One region of the Paraburkholderia phenazinium genome, then DNA from elsewhere that is predicted to be linked to it. Evidence: riboswitches for the same ligand, from Rfam matches in the RefSeq annotation. Region 1 holds a riboswitch; the other holds the start of a gene.
The links. Region 1 has a riboswitch for thiamine pyrophosphate ahead of BUS06_RS01380 (FAD-dependent oxidoreductase). Riboswitches for the same ligand answer to the same signal wherever they lie in the genome.
Positions count from the first base shown of each region.

Region 2: it holds a riboswitch for thiamine pyrophosphate, as region 1 does, so the genes downstream of both, thiC (phosphomethylpyrimidine synthase ThiC) here and BUS06_RS01380 (FAD-dependent oxidoreductase) in region 1, are expected to answer to the same signal.

Region 1 is NZ_FSRM01000001.1:279,224-286,908, forward strand. It holds gene thiE (thiamine phosphate synthase) at 1-672, opposite strand, end outside; gene BUS06_RS01370 (thiazole synthase) at 669-1,484, opposite strand; gene thiS (sulfur carrier protein ThiS) at 1,558-1,755, opposite strand; gene BUS06_RS01380 (FAD-dependent oxidoreductase) at 1,828-2,982, opposite strand; TPP riboswitch at 3,180-3,291, opposite strand; gene BUS06_RS01385 (ABC transporter ATP-binding protein/permease) at 3,685-5,436, shown strand; gene BUS06_RS01390 (hypothetical protein) at 5,716-6,213, shown strand; gene BUS06_RS01395 (hypothetical protein) at 6,362-6,892, shown strand; gene BUS06_RS01400 (response regulator) at 7,053-7,685, shown strand, end outside.
Region 2 is NZ_FSRM01000001.1:2,077,672-2,085,356, forward strand. It holds gene BUS06_RS09655 (hypothetical protein) at 1-275, opposite strand, end outside; gene thiC (phosphomethylpyrimidine synthase ThiC) at 561-2,492, opposite strand; TPP riboswitch at 2,585-2,703, opposite strand; gene BUS06_RS09665 (DUF1223 domain-containing protein) at 3,000-3,845, shown strand; gene BUS06_RS09670 (EamA family transporter) at 4,233-5,162, shown strand; gene BUS06_RS09675 (NADPH-dependent 2,4-dienoyl-CoA reductase) at 5,200-7,230, opposite strand; gene BUS06_RS09680 (DUF4397 domain-containing protein) at 7,563-7,685, shown strand, end outside.

The sequences.
Region 1 (7,685 bases):
GCAGCGCGCGATTTCCTGCGCCAGTTCGGCCGGCTCGGCAGTTTTGCGGCGCAGCTGGACCGTCTTCACACCGTAGCCGACCACCCGCTCGACCCACTCGGCGGTTGGCAGCACGGGATAGAGGCCGAGGCGATCCGGGCAGCGTGCGAACGGCTGCTCGGGTGCAGCGGGCAATCCGAGGACGCGCGGGAAGCGCGACAGGTCGCACGGCCATGCGTCGGCGGCGGTGGTTTCGTCGCCGTCGCGCCAGGCGAGCGCCAGCACCAGTGCGTCGTGCGGATCAAAACCGCAATCCAGAAACGCCGCCAGCGCGGGAATCCAGTCTTCGGCGAGATGGCCTTCCAGCGGATAACGCTCGCCACCCAGATGCAGCGTCGCCCGGCCCGCGGCGGCTTCGATCACACCCGCGCCCTGCACTTGCCAGCGCGCCACCTGCTCGCCGTGCTGCTGGGCGTCGGCGATGACGATCAGATCGCCGCCGTTAGCGTCGTCAGGCGCGGTAAGGCAAATCCGCCATGGCGCGTGAGTCGGCGGCCAATCGCCGAGCGTCGCGCGAATGCGCTCGGCGGCTTCGCTCAGTTCGTCGGCGGGCGGCCAGAAGACGTCGCGGCCGGCGAGCGGATTCGTTTGCATGTCCGTCTGCGAGTTCGTTTGCGGCGTGGTCTGACTCATGTCGAACTCCCATCCTGATGCCAGAACGGCATACCGACCACCGGCGTGCTCGCATGGGCCGTTTCGCGTTCAGCCATCGGCCCGGCAAGGTACGCCTGGCGGCCCGCCTCGACGCCCAGCGCGAACGCGCGGGCCATCGCTTCGGGATGGGTCGCCTGCGACACCGCCGTATTCAGCAGCACGCCGTCGAAGCCCCACTCCATCACCTGCGCGGCGTGCGACGGGACGCCGAGCCCCGCATCGACGATCAGCGGCACGTCCGGCAACCGGTCACGCAGCACCCGCAGACCGTATGGATTGATCACGCCCTTGCCGGTGCCGATCGGCGCGCCCCACGGCATCAACGCCTCGCAGCCGGCGTCGAGCAGACGCCGTCCGATCACCAGATCTTCCGTGCAGTACGGCAGCACCTTGAAACCGTCTTTGACGAGCCGCGCAGCCGCCTCGATCAGACCGACCGGATCGGGCTGCAACGTGTAGTCGTCGCCGATCAGTTCGAGCTTGATCCAGTCGGTTTCGAAGACTTCACGCGCCATGTGGGCGGTCGTGACCGCCTCGCCGACGCTCTGGCAGCCGGCCGTGTTGGGCAATAGCGGCACGCCGTGGCGCTTGAGCAGATCGAAGAAGCCGGCTTCGGCACCGCCTTCGTTCATCTGCCGGCGCAGCGCGACGGTGATCATGCCAGGCTTCGCCGCATCGATCGAGTCGGACAGCGACTGCAGCGACGGATAGCGTGACGTGCCGAGCAACACCCGGCTGGCGAAGGTTTCGCCGTACAGCGTGAGCGCGTCGGCGGGAATGGGAGAAGTCATCTGGAAATCCTTGTCTCTGGCGATACCCGGCGACCTGGCTGTTCGGCTACGTGGTCGCGGGTAATCACCGTTTTTAGCCGCCGGCGACCGGTTGCACGACGTCGAGCTTGTCACCCGCTTGCAGCGCGCGCGCGGCGTGCTGGGTACGGGCCACAAAGTCGCCGTTCAGCGCAACCGCGAACGGCGGACGCGCGCCGAAAGCGGCGAGCGCGTCGGCGACGGTCGCCCCCTCGGGCAGCGACAACGGCTTCTGATTGATATGAATGTCCATGGTGTTCAGATACGTTTCAATCGATAGCGTAGGCAGCCGGCGCGGCAGCCCATGTGGCAATGGTCGCAACGCTCATGCCGGCACCTGCGAGCGGTTCTGCGGATCGAGCCGGGCAAGCTGGAACAGCTCGCTCCAGCGCGCGTCGCGCCGCCAGTCGTCGAAAGCGTCGGCATCGCCGATGCGTCCGTCGAGCAGCGCAGCGGCAAAGCGAACGGCTTCGTCCGCGACTTCGGGCACGATCATATAGCCGTGCCGGTACAGGCCGTTCACGCGCAAGGTCTGCGCGCCATCCCAGACCAGTGCCGGACGGTGGTCCGGCAAGGTCGGGCGGCACTGCGAGTTCAATTCGAGGATGCGCGCCTCGCCGAAGCCGGGGTGGACCGAGAACGCGGCACTCAGCAATTCCAGCGCGGAACGCACGCTGACGGGCGACATGTCCTCGCCTTCCACTTCGGTTGCGCCGATCACGTAAAGATCGTCCTGCTTCGGCGCGATATACAGCGGATAGCGCGGATGCAGCAGACGCACCGGGCGCGTGAGCTTGATCCGAGGCGCGTGGACGCGAGCAACCTCGCCACGAATGCCGCGCAAAGTCGGCAAAACAGTCTTGGCACCGAGGCCGCGGCAATCGATCGTCACGCGGGCGGACGGTAACGCGCCATCGTCCACGGGCGTGTTCCAGTGCGTTTCGACGCGCCGCTCGGCGAGGCCTGCGGCGAGCGCGCTCAACACCTGGCGATTATCGAGTTGTCCCTCATGCGGCAGCAGCCAGCCTTGCGCGAAACGGCCGGCCAGCGCGGGCTCGGTCGCGCCGAGTTGCGCACCCGAGAGCGTGACGAAGCCGCCATCCAGCAGATCGGCGGGCGCGTTCGAGCGCACCCGGCGTTCGAACAGCGGCGCTTCGGTGCGATCGGCGTGATGCCAGACCACCAGCGTCCCATTGCGTTGAAAGAACACCGGTATGGGCAGTTCGGCCAGTACTTGCGGCCAGCTATCGAGCGAGGCGGCGCCGAGGCGCGTGATCAGCAATTCGGCGCTGGCCGCTTCGGCGAGCGGCGCGAGCATCGCGGCCGCCACCCACGCGGCGGCTTGCGAACCGGCGGCATCGCCGCGCTCGTAAAGCGCCACGCGGTGTCCCGCACCGGCGAGGCGCCACGCGACCAGCCGGCCGCACAGTCCGCCGCCGATGATGGCGAAATCCGGTTGCGAGCGATCGAGCGCGTTCATTGCCGTCCTGCCGGCGCGCGCAGAGCGGCCTTGAGCGTCACGGGGCAAACGAAGCAATAGACTGAAGAATAAGCGGTCATCGTATCCTTTCCGTACGGCAACAGGCGCACGTACCCAAGGACGAAACCGGCGGGCGAGGCCGGCCGGACAAAATGCGCATCCAGTGACGGACGCTGCCCGGCGGGGAATGGAAGAAAAGCCAACTTCCGGAAACTTCCCGCGCCGGTATTACCCGGATCGGGTGCAAAGGGTCTCTCTCAGCCTTGCTGCGGCGTGCGGCCCGCGCGCAAAGCACCCCTGTTTCGTCGAGAGTCATTAGACCATAAAAGGCGCGGCGGCCGCAAACCGGGGGCGATGGAGCGGCTGCGATCACGGGCGGGCAGACCGTCGGGCCTGGGCGATTCATGTAGTCTCGCTCGGAGCCTCTGGCACAATGCGGCGATGGAGTCTGCGCCGTTGTCGCGGGCTCTCGCGTCAAACGCGACAACCATACGCCGGTCGCGCGAGGCCGCGGTCCAGTGCCTCAGGTGATTAATTTTCGCTTAAGCCGCCGGCGGCAGAATCGGGCGGTCGTACGACGGGTTCGAGGCCCGGGCCGCTATTTGCAATTCCGCTGTGGCACCGATCCACTATAGGCAAGCCGGTCTAGGCTTGCTTGCAGCGGGTCGGTCCAAGATGAGCCAGTATTTCTTCAGGATGGTCATGACACCCAATACTTCCCCTGCCAGCCCGCTCGAGCCGGACGACAAGGTCTCCGCGTGGAGTCTGATCAAGCCCTACTGGGTCTCTGAGGAATGGAAGATCGCGTGGGGGCTGCTCGTCACGATCATTGCGATCAACCTTGCCAATGTCTGGTTGAGCGTCAAGTTCAACACCTGGAACGGTGAGTTCTACAATGCGCTGCAAGCCAAGAACGTCCACGACTTTCCGCACCTGATGATGGTGTTCACGGTCATCGTGTTCGCGATGATCATCCTGTTCGTGTACGGCCGCTATCTGCGGCAGATGCTAGGGTTCCGCTGGCGTCAGTGGCTTACCCACCGCTACCTGGAAGAGTGGCTCGGCGACGGCGCGTTCTACCGCATCGAGCGCGACCGGCTCGCCGACAACCCGGACCAGCGTATCAGCGATGACCTTCAGTCGTTCGCAACGAACACGCTGGCTCTGTCGCTCGATTTCCTGTCCACCGTCGTCACACTGATTTCGTTTGTCACTATTCTTTGGGGACTGGCAGGCGCGTTGAACGTGACGCTCGGCGGCGTTCCGATCGTCATTCCAGGCTACATGGTGTGGGTCGCGGCGCTCTACGCGCTCGGCGGTTCCTACCTGATCCACAAGCTCGGTCACCCGCTGGTTTCGATCACCTACCAGCAGCAAAAGGTCGAGGCGGATTTCCGCTTTGGGCTGATCCGCGTACGCGAAAACGCCGAACAGATCGCCTTCTACGATGGCGAGGCGACCGAAAGGGCCACTGCGGGCAATGTGTTCCAGCGCATTCGCGACAACTGGTGGCGCGTGATGAAATACACGAAACGCCTGAGCTTCGTGCTGAGCTTCTACGGCCAGGTTGCAATTATCTTCCCGCTCGTCGTCGCATCACCCCGTTACTTCGCCGGCGCATTCACGTTCGGCGTGCTGATGCAGATCCAGAACTCGTTCGGCACTGTCAGCGATTCATTTTCGTGGTTCATCAATAGTTACGGCAGCCTCGTCGATTGGCGTGCTACGGTAAATCGTCTGCGCGAATTCAAACGTGTTGTGCGTGCATCGCATCTGAAAGAGTCCGTCTCACCGGCTACCGCGCATGGTGGTATCAATCTCCACTACATTGACGAAGAAAAGCTCAGCACGGATGGCCTCTCGCTGGCGTTGCCGAACGGCACCCCGCTCTCACAGATCCGCAATATCACGATTAACCCCGGTTCGCGCTGGCTCGTGCGAGGTCCGTCGGGTTCCGGCAAGAGCACCTTGATGCGTGCGCTTGCCGGACTGTGGCCATTCGGCGACGGCTCGATCGATGCACCGGTCAATGCGCGCATGATGTTCATCCCGCAGCAGAGCTATATGCCGATCGGCACGTTGAAAGCGGCGCTCACCTATCCGTCCTCCGCCGAGACCTACACCGACGACGAATGCCGCGAAGCGCTGCGCACCTGCCACCTCGACGACTATGTGGGCCGCCTCGACGAATCGGGACACTGGGCCCGCATCATGTCGCCGGGCGAACAGCAGCGTCTCGCAGCAGCGCGCGTGCTGCTGCACAAGCCCGACTACCTGTTCCTCGACGAGGCAACCAGCGCGCTCGACGCGGCCAACGAAGCGCGGCTCTACCATCTCTTCACGGAGCGTCTGCCGAAGGCCGCCATCGTCAGCGTCGCGCACCGTGAATCGCTCGCGGCGTTCCACGAAGAAACGCTCGATGTCGAGCGAGCGGGCGAACCCGTCGCCGCTTAGGCAACGCGTCACTTGACCGGGTCGCGATTGACCGGGTCGCGATTGACCGCGTCGCGTTAGACCGGGTCGCGATTGAACACTTAACGCCCATCACCGATGCCGACTGCGGCATCGGCGCGCCCTGCAACATTCTGAAATACGCGAGAACAGTTCGAAAGCATTTGCGAAGCGCTCAGGTTGTTCCGTGCTTTGAAAGTGCCGTGCTGCGGCGAGGATAGTCGTGCGGGCCGGTCCCCCTCCGGTGCCGCACGCCACTCACCGTTATCGGACTTCCCGCTCATGTCATTCGATCGCCGTCTTCGTCACCTGACCCAACGATTCACGCGGATGAGCCGTTCGCCGCTCGCCCGTCCCGCCATCCCGGTCGGTGCGGCAGCCCTGTTGCTGTCGCTCGGCGCTCAGGCCGCGCAGTTGACCCAGGTCGCCGAGCCGGCCAACGTCTGTCCGGCGCTGACGCACATCGTCGCCGCCACCGACTTCCGGCAACTCCACGACCAACCCGCCGCACAACTGCCGGGTGTGGACAGCGCCGGCGACTGCCACGCCAGCGGCCACAGCTACGATTGCCACTGGCGCGCGCACTGGCAAGCCGACGGCGTGGTCACGGACCCGCTCGAAGAACTCGGCGCGGACATCGCCGCGTGCTTTCCCAACGTCGTGCACGACCTCAACACACCGACTCGCCAGCATTTCGTCGTGACAGCCGGCCTGCGCCGCATCGACGTGACGGCTAGCGTGCAGGGGTCCAACGAGTTGCGCCTGCGGGTCGCACGCTAAGCGTGCCGCCCCCGCGTTTCAACCCGACACGTCAAGGTATCGCATCGTGAACGGCTCGCGCCCACCGCTATTTCCGCTTCCTCGCCGGACCGCCAGACTGTCATGGTCCACTGGGCGGCGGTCATGCGTATGGGCGGCGACCGCCGCCGTGTTATGCGTCGGGCTGAACGGCTGCGCCTGGACGCTGATCACAGCGGCCGACGCCACCGGTTCCGTGATTCAGGCAGGCTATGCCATCGCTTCGAACTACTCGTCGCCGACCTTCGTCAACGGTCACCCCGCGGCCATCAGCACAGTCTGCATCGAAGTGAACCAGCTGGTGTCCGTTGGCGATTTCGTCCCGGCCTTGCAACTCGCGCTGAACCGGCGCGGCATCCGCTCGGCCGTCTACAACCCGGGCACCGCCCCGGCGAGCTGCGAGGCGCGGCTCGTCTATAACGCCTCGGTCGATTACGGCAAGCGCTCGTTTAACGACAATCCGGTGCAGTATCTTTCTGTGATCGATCTGACGCTGCTGCAGCAAGGCCAGATTCTGGTCACCGCGCGCTACCAGACCGGCGAACTCGGCATGGACCGCTTCTCGAACGCATCCGTCAAGCTCAACGGCATGATCGAAAAGATGGTGGTCGATCGCACCGAGTTGCGTCCGCGGACCATTCAGACGTCGCAAGTCAACTGAGTTCCCTCGCGCCCTGCAGAACGCACGCTGCATCTGCAAAACCCGCAAGACGCTCGCCGCGCCCGCAAAATCACGCAGACGATTGCTTCCAATTACCCGGGAAAGGTTTTGAAAGCATTGCGCGCTATCAGCCCTCCGGCGTATCTCTTAAGATTGCCGAATGAACCAATCCATTCTGGTCGTTGACGACGACCCCGTCGTGCGCGACATCGTGCGCGAATATCTGCAAGGGCGCGGCTTCTCGGTAACCGTGCTCGAGCATGGCATCGCCTTGCAACGCGCGCTCGAGAACGAGCGGCCCGCGCTGGTCGTGCTCGACATCATGATGCCGGAGATGGACGGTATTAGCGCGCTACGCGCGTTGCGCCTGGCCGGCGACGATATTCCTGTGATCCTGCTGACCGCGCGCGCCGACGTGATCGACCGGGTGATCGGACTCGAGCTCGGCGCGGACGATTATCTCGGCAAGCCGTTCGAGCCGAGCGAGCTGGTCGCGCGTATCCGTACCGTGTTACGCCGCCGCGGCACGATCGCGCCCGGCGCACCGGAAAACCGCGCGCCGTATCGCTTTGGCCGTTTCGAGGTGAATTTTCCGGCGCGCGAGTTACGCCGCGACGGCGAGCGCATTCCGCTGCGCTCGAGCGAATTTGCGATGCTCAAGGTGTTCGTCACCCATGCGATGACGGTGCTCACCCGTGCGCAATTGCTGGAAAAGCTGCATGGCAACACCGAGGCGCATCGTAACCGCAGCCTCGATGTCTCGATCTGGCGGCTGCGACGTCTGATCGAAGTC
Region 2 (7,685 bases), 1.8 Mb from region 1:
TGCTGGCTAGCCGCGGTCGCCGCCGGTGACGGCACTACATAGCTACCCGAAGCCGTCACCGACGGCGGTGGCGGCGCGGGGATCGGGTTGTGCTGGTTCAGCGCGCCAACGGGCTCGCCGTTCGCATTCACCGCCACGGACGTCTGCGAGGAACCCGTGGTTGGGTAGTAGCCGTTCGCGCCGTAGGGATAGTAGCCGTAGGGGTAGTAACAGCCCGCGAGGGCGAGCGCGGCAGCCGCGGCGCCAAGACGGGTGATAGCCGAAAGTGGACTCATGGCATGCTCCTGATGCAGCTCGATGCCGCGATGGTTAATGTTCGAGAGGTTGCAAACCGGCATCTTCCACTCAGAATACCCCTGAGCGATTCGGGTCAGGTTGCAAACAGGTTACCGCTTATTTCAGTGCCGTGCCGGATGTGTCCTGGGTAAGGGCTTGTCGGGATTGGCGCGCATTCGGGTCGCTTCGAACCGTGCCCGCAAAAGAAAAGGGCCCGCCAGCGGCGAGCCCTTGAGTTGCACGAGAAGCGAGGTGGCGCATCCTGCCGGCGCCACCCACCGGCCTCACTGCCGCTGATAAATCTCGGCGCCCTTTTTCATGAACTCGATCGACTTCACTTCCATGCCTTTCTTCAAGGCTTCGTCGTCGGTCACACCTTGCTGCGCGGCGAACTCGCGCACGTCCTGCGTGATCTTCATCGAGCAGAAGTGCGGGCCACACATCGAGCAGAAGTGCGCGACCTTGGCCGAGTCCTTCGGCAGCGTTTCGTCGTGGAATTCACGCGCCTTGTCCGGATCGAGACCGAGGTTGAACTGGTCTTCCCAACGGAATTCGAAGCGCGCTTTCGACAGCGCGTTGTCACGCACCTGCGCGCCCGGGTGACCCTTCGCCAGATCCGCCGCATGGGCCGCGAGCTTGTACGTGATGATGCCGGTCTTGACGTCGTCCTTGTTCGGCAGACCCAGGTGTTCCTTCGGCGTTACGTAGCAGAGCATCGCCGTGCCGAACCAGCCGATCATCGCAGCACCGATGCCTGACGTGATGTGGTCGTAGCCCGGGGCGATGTCGGTGGTCAACGGTCCCAGCGTGTAGAACGGCGCTTCGTCACACCATTCCAGTTGCAGGTCCATGTTCTCCTTGATCAGTTGCATCGGCACGTGGCCCGGGCCTTCGATCATCGTCTGCACGTCGTGCTTCCACGCGATCTGCGTGAGCTCGCCGAGCGTCTTCAGTTCGCCAAGTTGCGCTTCGTCGTTGGCGTCGTAGATCGAGCCGGGACGCAGGCCGTCGCCGAGCGAGAAGGCCACGTCATAGGCCTTCATGATTTCGCAGATGTCTTCGAAGTGCTCGTACAGGAAGCTTTCCTTGTGATGCGCGAGACACCACTTCGCCATGATCGAGCCGCCGCGCGAGACGATACCCGTCATGCGCTTCGCCGTGAGCGGCACGTATTGAAGACGCACGCCGGCGTGGATCGTGAAGTAATCGACGCCTTGCTCCGCCTGTTCGATCAGCGTGTCGCGGAAGATTTCCCACGTCAGGTCTTCGGCCTTGCCGTTGACCTTTTCCAGCGCCTGGTAGATCGGCACCGTGCCGATCGGCACCGGCGAATTGCGGATGATCCACTCGCGCGTTTCGTGGATGTGCTTGCCGGTGGAGAGATCCATCACCGTGTCGCCGCCCCAGCGGATCGCCCACGTCATCTTGTCGACTTCTTCGCCGATCGACGAGGTCACCGCCGAGTTGCCGATGTTCGCGTTGACCTTCACGAGGAAGTTACGGCCGATGATCATCGGCTCGCTTTCGGGGTGATTGATGTTGTTCGGGATGATCGCGCGGCCGCGGGCCACTTCGTCGCGCACGAATTCCGGCGTGATTTCGGTGAGACCGTTCGGACCGAAGGCACTCGCGCCGAATGCCTGGCCCGGATGCTGACGGCCCATCATCGCCGCGAGCTTTTCGCCGTTCGGACCGCTCGTCTTGAGCGACTCAAGATACGCCGCGCGCTGCTGGTTTTCGCGGATCGCGATGTACTCCATTTCCGGCGTGATGATGCCTTTGCGCGCGTAGTGCATCTGCGAAACGTTGGCGCCGGCTTTGGCGCGGCGCGGCGTGCGATGCAGGCCCTGGAAGCGCAGATCGGCGGTGGCCGTATCGGCGGCGCGTTCGCGGCTGAAGTCGCTCGACAGACCGCTTAGCGCTTCGGTGTCGCCGCGTTCTTCGATCCAGCGTTGACGCAAAGCCGGCAGACCCGCGCGGATATCGATCGTGGCATCCGGATCGGAGTAGGGGCCCGACGTGTCGTAGACGAAGACCGGGGGATTCTTCTCGCCGCCGAAGCTGTCCGGTGTATCCGACTGGCTGATTTCGCGCATCGGCACGCGGATATCGTCGCGTGAGCCAGTGACGTAGATCTTGCGGGAATTCGGCAGCGGGGCGACAGCGGCCGCATCGACGTGAGCGTCGGCGGAAAGGAACTTCGGATTGGCGTTCATGCATTTCTCCATGCAAAGCTCTATGTGGGGCCGCTAAGCAGGAGACGAGATGGAAGTTGTCGGAATTCGCCAGAGGATGAGGCGGTGCTGCGCTACGAATTCCGTACGCTTCCCTGCGCTGGCATTATCCAGATCAGGTTCAAAGGGTATTTCTCACCCACGCAACACGGACCTCCAACCTCCGTGCGACGCAGGACCCCCGCGTTAGCAGCGCACACGATACACCGCCGGCGCAGTGCTTGGCAACCGGTCTCGAAATCGGTGTGGCCCGAATGGTGGCCGGCTTACAGCCTGTCGTGCTTATCTCTATTGGGCTGCGCGGGGTGATGCGCCGCAGCATGAAAGGTGGCGTTGCCCGATCTTTATCGTCAGCCACGCCATGTCCTCCAGTCCCGCAATAAAATTTCAGAGGCGCTGTCATAACGGGCGACGCTCGCCGACTAACGTGCAGATTTCCAGATGGAGCCTGCCATGAATCCCCTTATGCGTTCCCACGCGTATCCGCTTATGCCTGTACGCGTGCGTTCACTCACGCGCCGCTTTGCCGACTCGCCGGTGGTGCGTGCCATCGCGCTGTTTGCCGCGCTAGCCACGAGCGGTGCCGCTCAGGCCGCCGATGCGATGTGCAAGGCGCACAGCCCGGCCCACCGTGTCGCGCTGGTCGAGTTGTACAGCAGCGAGGGTTGCAATAGCTGCCCGCCGGCGGATCACTGGCTGGGTCAGTGGAAGGACAGCGGTGCCGCTCGAGGCGTCGTGCCGCTTGCCTTGCATGTCGACTACTGGAACAGCCTTGGCTGGAACGACCGCTTCTCCCAGCATCGTTTCACTGAACGGCAGCAGACGCTGACCGATCTCGCCGGCGGCCACACGATTTACACGCCTGAAATCTTCGTGTCGGGGCGTGAGTTGCGTAGCTGGTCCCGGCCCGAGAGCTTCGATGAGCGTGTTCACGAGGTGACCGCCGAGCCGGCGCAGGCAGACGTTGCGCTTGAACTCGCGCCGCCTGCTCAGGGCACGAACGGTTTCGGCGTCGACGCGCGCTTCACGTCCAAAGCCACGGTCCACGATCCATTGAACGCGTACGTCGCCGTCTATGAAAACGCGCTGACGTCGCAAGTGCGCGCCGGCGAAAACAGTGGCGCGACGCTGCATCACGAACGCGTCGTGCGGCAATGGATCGGTCCGGTGCCGCTTGCGGGCGGCAGCGCGCAGATTCGCCGTGAGATCGCGCTCGATGCCACCGATGCCGCCGACCGCCAGGCGCAGCCGGACAGGTTCGGCGTCGTGGCCTTCGTCGAAAACGCATCCACCGGCGAGGTGTTGCAGGTGACGGAACTGGCCGCCTGTCAGTGAGGCCGCCGGCGATCGATTGAGGTCGACGCCTTCGCCATGAGTAACCCTCGATCTGAACCTCGCACCTGATTTTCGGAGACTTGAAACCTCGCATGCTCTAGCCGTCGCGGCGTCTGTTCGGCAGGCAGTCGCTCGCACGAACGCCCAGCCGCTTTCCGGATACAGAATTTACGATTCTTTCATGGACGCCCAACCGCGTTCCTGCATAATGCTGCGGTGCGTGCCGCGGTTGTCCGCCGTTGCCGTCCCCAAGTACTTCTGCCCGTTCTACCACCATGTCTTTGAGCCTTGCCTGCCAGGCCGCATCCACGATGCGGCGCCCGCCATCTGGACCCAGCGTCCCCAGCGGGGGCACAACGCCTCGAACGACATGGGTGGATTGAACGCATGTCGCTGCAACCTCCTGGCCGTTTTCCCCTCCGTTTTGCCGTTCGCCTGCCTCAGTCTCATGCTGGCCGGATTGCGCTCGCGCTGAGCGTCGTCTACCTCGTGTGGGGCTCCACGTATCTGGCCGTGCACGTGGCGCTCGGATCATTCCCACCGCTCCTTCTGTCCGGCCTGCGCAACCTGTTTGCGGGTATCGGCCTGTTCGTCTTCGCCGCGCGTCGTGACCCGGTCTGGCCAAACACCGCTGAGATTCGCAACGCCGGGCTGGTCGGTACGATGCTGGTGGGTCTCTCGAGCGGGATGCTGGCTTTCGGCATGCGCACGGTCGGCACCGGCACTGCCGCGGTCATGGTCGCTACCGTGCCGCTGTTCGCTACCGTCATCGCCGCTGTGGCGGGACGCAAGATCGGGCGGGGCGAATGGTTTGCCGTGGGCCTCGGACTCGTGGGGATTGCGATCCTGAGTCAGGGCGGTGGCGCGTCGGGCTCGGCCGGCGGGAGTCTCGCAATTCTGTGTGGCGCGCTCTTCTGGGCAGGCGGCGCGCATCTGGCTGGACGGCTGAAACTGCCGTCGGACCTGTTTATGTCTACCGCGTTGCAGATCGGCCTGGGTGGCGCGATGTCGACGATCGTCGCGTGGGTCTCCGGCGAGCGCATGGCCGAACTGCACATCCTGCCGCTGCTGGCGTTCTTCTACCTGATGCTGGTCGGCACCATGGCCGCGTATGTCGCGTACGGCTATCTGATCCGGCATACCAGTCCGATCATCGCCAGCAGTTGCATGTACGTGAACCCGGTGGTGGCGGTCGCGCTTGGCGCGCTGCTGCTCGGCGAACCGGTGACCGGCGCAACGGTGATTGCGACGGTGGTGATCCTGGCGAGTGTCGGTCTGTCGTTCTGGTTCGATTACCGGCGCCGCGGTCTGGCGTGAGAGGCAGAGGCCCGCAACGCGCCCCCGCGTTGCCTGACTATAAACGCGCCGCCAGCTCCGCCCCTTCGCGGATTGCCCGCTTGGCATCGAGTTCGCTCGCCAGCGCCGCGCCGCCGATCACGTGATACCGCGGGCCGTCCGCAGGCGGCGTGGCCGGCTGCAGATCGCGCAAGGATTCCTGCCCCGCGCAGATCACGATCGTCTCGACCTCGAGCCACTGCTCGGTGCCTTCGCGAGCGATCTTCAACCCGCGTTCGCTGATCTCCAGATACGACACGCCGTCGAGCATCCGCACACCGTTGCGCATTAGCGTGGCCCGGTGCACCCAGCCCGAGGTCTTGCCGAGCCCCGCACCGAGCTTGCCGGCTTTGCGCTGCAACAGCCAGATGTCGCGTACCGGTTGCGCAGGCAGCGGCGCTTTCAGACCGCCGCGCTCGCGCACGGCCAGATCGACGCCCCATTCTTCGAGCCACGCGTCGCGCGGCTGCGGCAGCGGCTCGCCGGGATGATGCAGCAGGAACTCGCTGACGTCGAAGCCAATCCCACCGGCGCCGATTACCGCGACGCTGCGGCCTACCGGCGCGCCGCGCAGCACCTCGACGTAGGTCAAGACGTTTGGCCCGTCGATGCCGGGAATCGCCGGACGGCGCGGAGCGATGCCTGTGGCGAGGATCACGTCGTGGTAGCCGCCCGCGCCGAGCAGCGCGGCATCGACGCGAGTGGCGAGCCGCACGTCGACGCTATACCGCTGCAACTGGCTCTGAAAATAGCGGATCGTCTCGCTGAACTCTTCCTTGCCCGGCACACGCATCGCGAGATTGAACTGTCCGCCGATGGTTGTGCTCGCATCGAACAGCGTCACACGGTGGCCACGCGAGGCGGCCACCGTCGCCGCCGATAGCCCGGCCGGCCCGGCACCCACCACGGCAATCGTCCGCGGCGTCTCCTGACTGGCGAGCGGCCGGTACACCAGTTCAGTTTCGCGTCCCGCGCGCGGATTGACGAGACAGGTGGCGCGCCGGTTCTGGAACGTGTGATCGAGACAGGCCTGGTTGCACGCGATGCAGGTGTTGATCTCGTGCGTGCGCCCCTCGGCGGTCTTTATGACGAAGTCCGGGTCGGCGAGCAGCGGCCGCGCGAGCGACACCAGATCGCCTGCGCCCTGGGCGAGCAGATCTTCGGCGACGTCCGGTGTATTGATACGGTTCGAGACGATCACCGGCACCTTGACTGCTGCCTTCAGGCGCGCGCTGAGCGGCGCAAAGGCCGCTCGCGGCACCGAGGTGACGATGGTCGGCACGCGCGCCTCGTGCCAGCCGATCCCGGTATTGAACATCGTGACGCCGGCCGCTTCCAGAGCCTGCGCGACCTGCACGGTCTCCTCCCACGTATTGCCGCCTTCGACGAGATCGATCAGCGACAACCGGTACACCACGATAAAGCGCTCGCCGCACGCGGTCCTGACGGCTTCGACGATCTCGCGCGCAAGCCGCATGCGGTTCTCGAGACTGCCGCCGTAACGGTCGGTACGCTGGTTGGTGCGCGGGCAGAGGAACTGGTTGAGCAGATATCCCTCGCTGCCCATGATCTCGACGCCGTCGTAACCGGCGCGCTGGGCGAGCCGCGCGCAGCGCGCATAGTCGCGCACGGTCTTCGCCACGCCGGCCAGCGTCAGTGCGCGCGGCTTGAACTTCGAAATCGGCGACTTCAGTGCCGAAGCGGACACCACGAACGGTTGATACCCATAGCGTCCCGCATGCAGGATCTGGAGCGCGATCTTGCCGCCTTCGGCATGCACGGCCTCGGTAACGAGGCGGTGATTGCGCAGGTCGAACACTGAGTTTAGCGTGCCGCCGAACGGCAGCAGCCAGCCTTGCCGGTTCGGCGAGATGCCACCCGTGATGATCAGACCGGCGCCGCCTTTAGCGCGCTCGCGGAAATACGCGGCGAGTTTCGGGTAGTTCCAGAAGCGGTCTTCCATGCCCGTATGCATCGAACCCATGACGACCCGATTGCGCAGAGTCGTGAAGCCGAGGTTGAGTTCGGCGAGCAAGAATCGGTAAGGCATGCAACGGACCTTGTAAAAGTGGGGTGCGCCCGAACAATACACCGCCGATCGGCCGAACCTTCCGAGGAAAAATTCTAATCCTGCGAACTCGTTGGCCACCAGGCCTGTACCGACGGTATCTGATCCAGTCTGGTGCATGCGGCACATCGATTGCTGAATGCGAGCGTCCATATCACGCGCGTCACACTGAACCGATGCGCAACAGGGATAAGAGAGAGCGCCGCTGAGACAGCTCATCGGGGCCGTTCGCCTGAAAAACGAACGCGCCATCCGGCGGGTACGGCGTTCGTACAACTAATGGGTCGAGACCCGACATCGATATAGGTGCACATATGAAGCTAATCCGAACCATGGCGGCCATGATTGGCGTTGCGGCCGTCCTGACAGCTTGCGGTGGCAGCGGCAGCGACGCCGCGAAAACGCTGGGGATCACCGATCCGGAAATCCACTTCGAA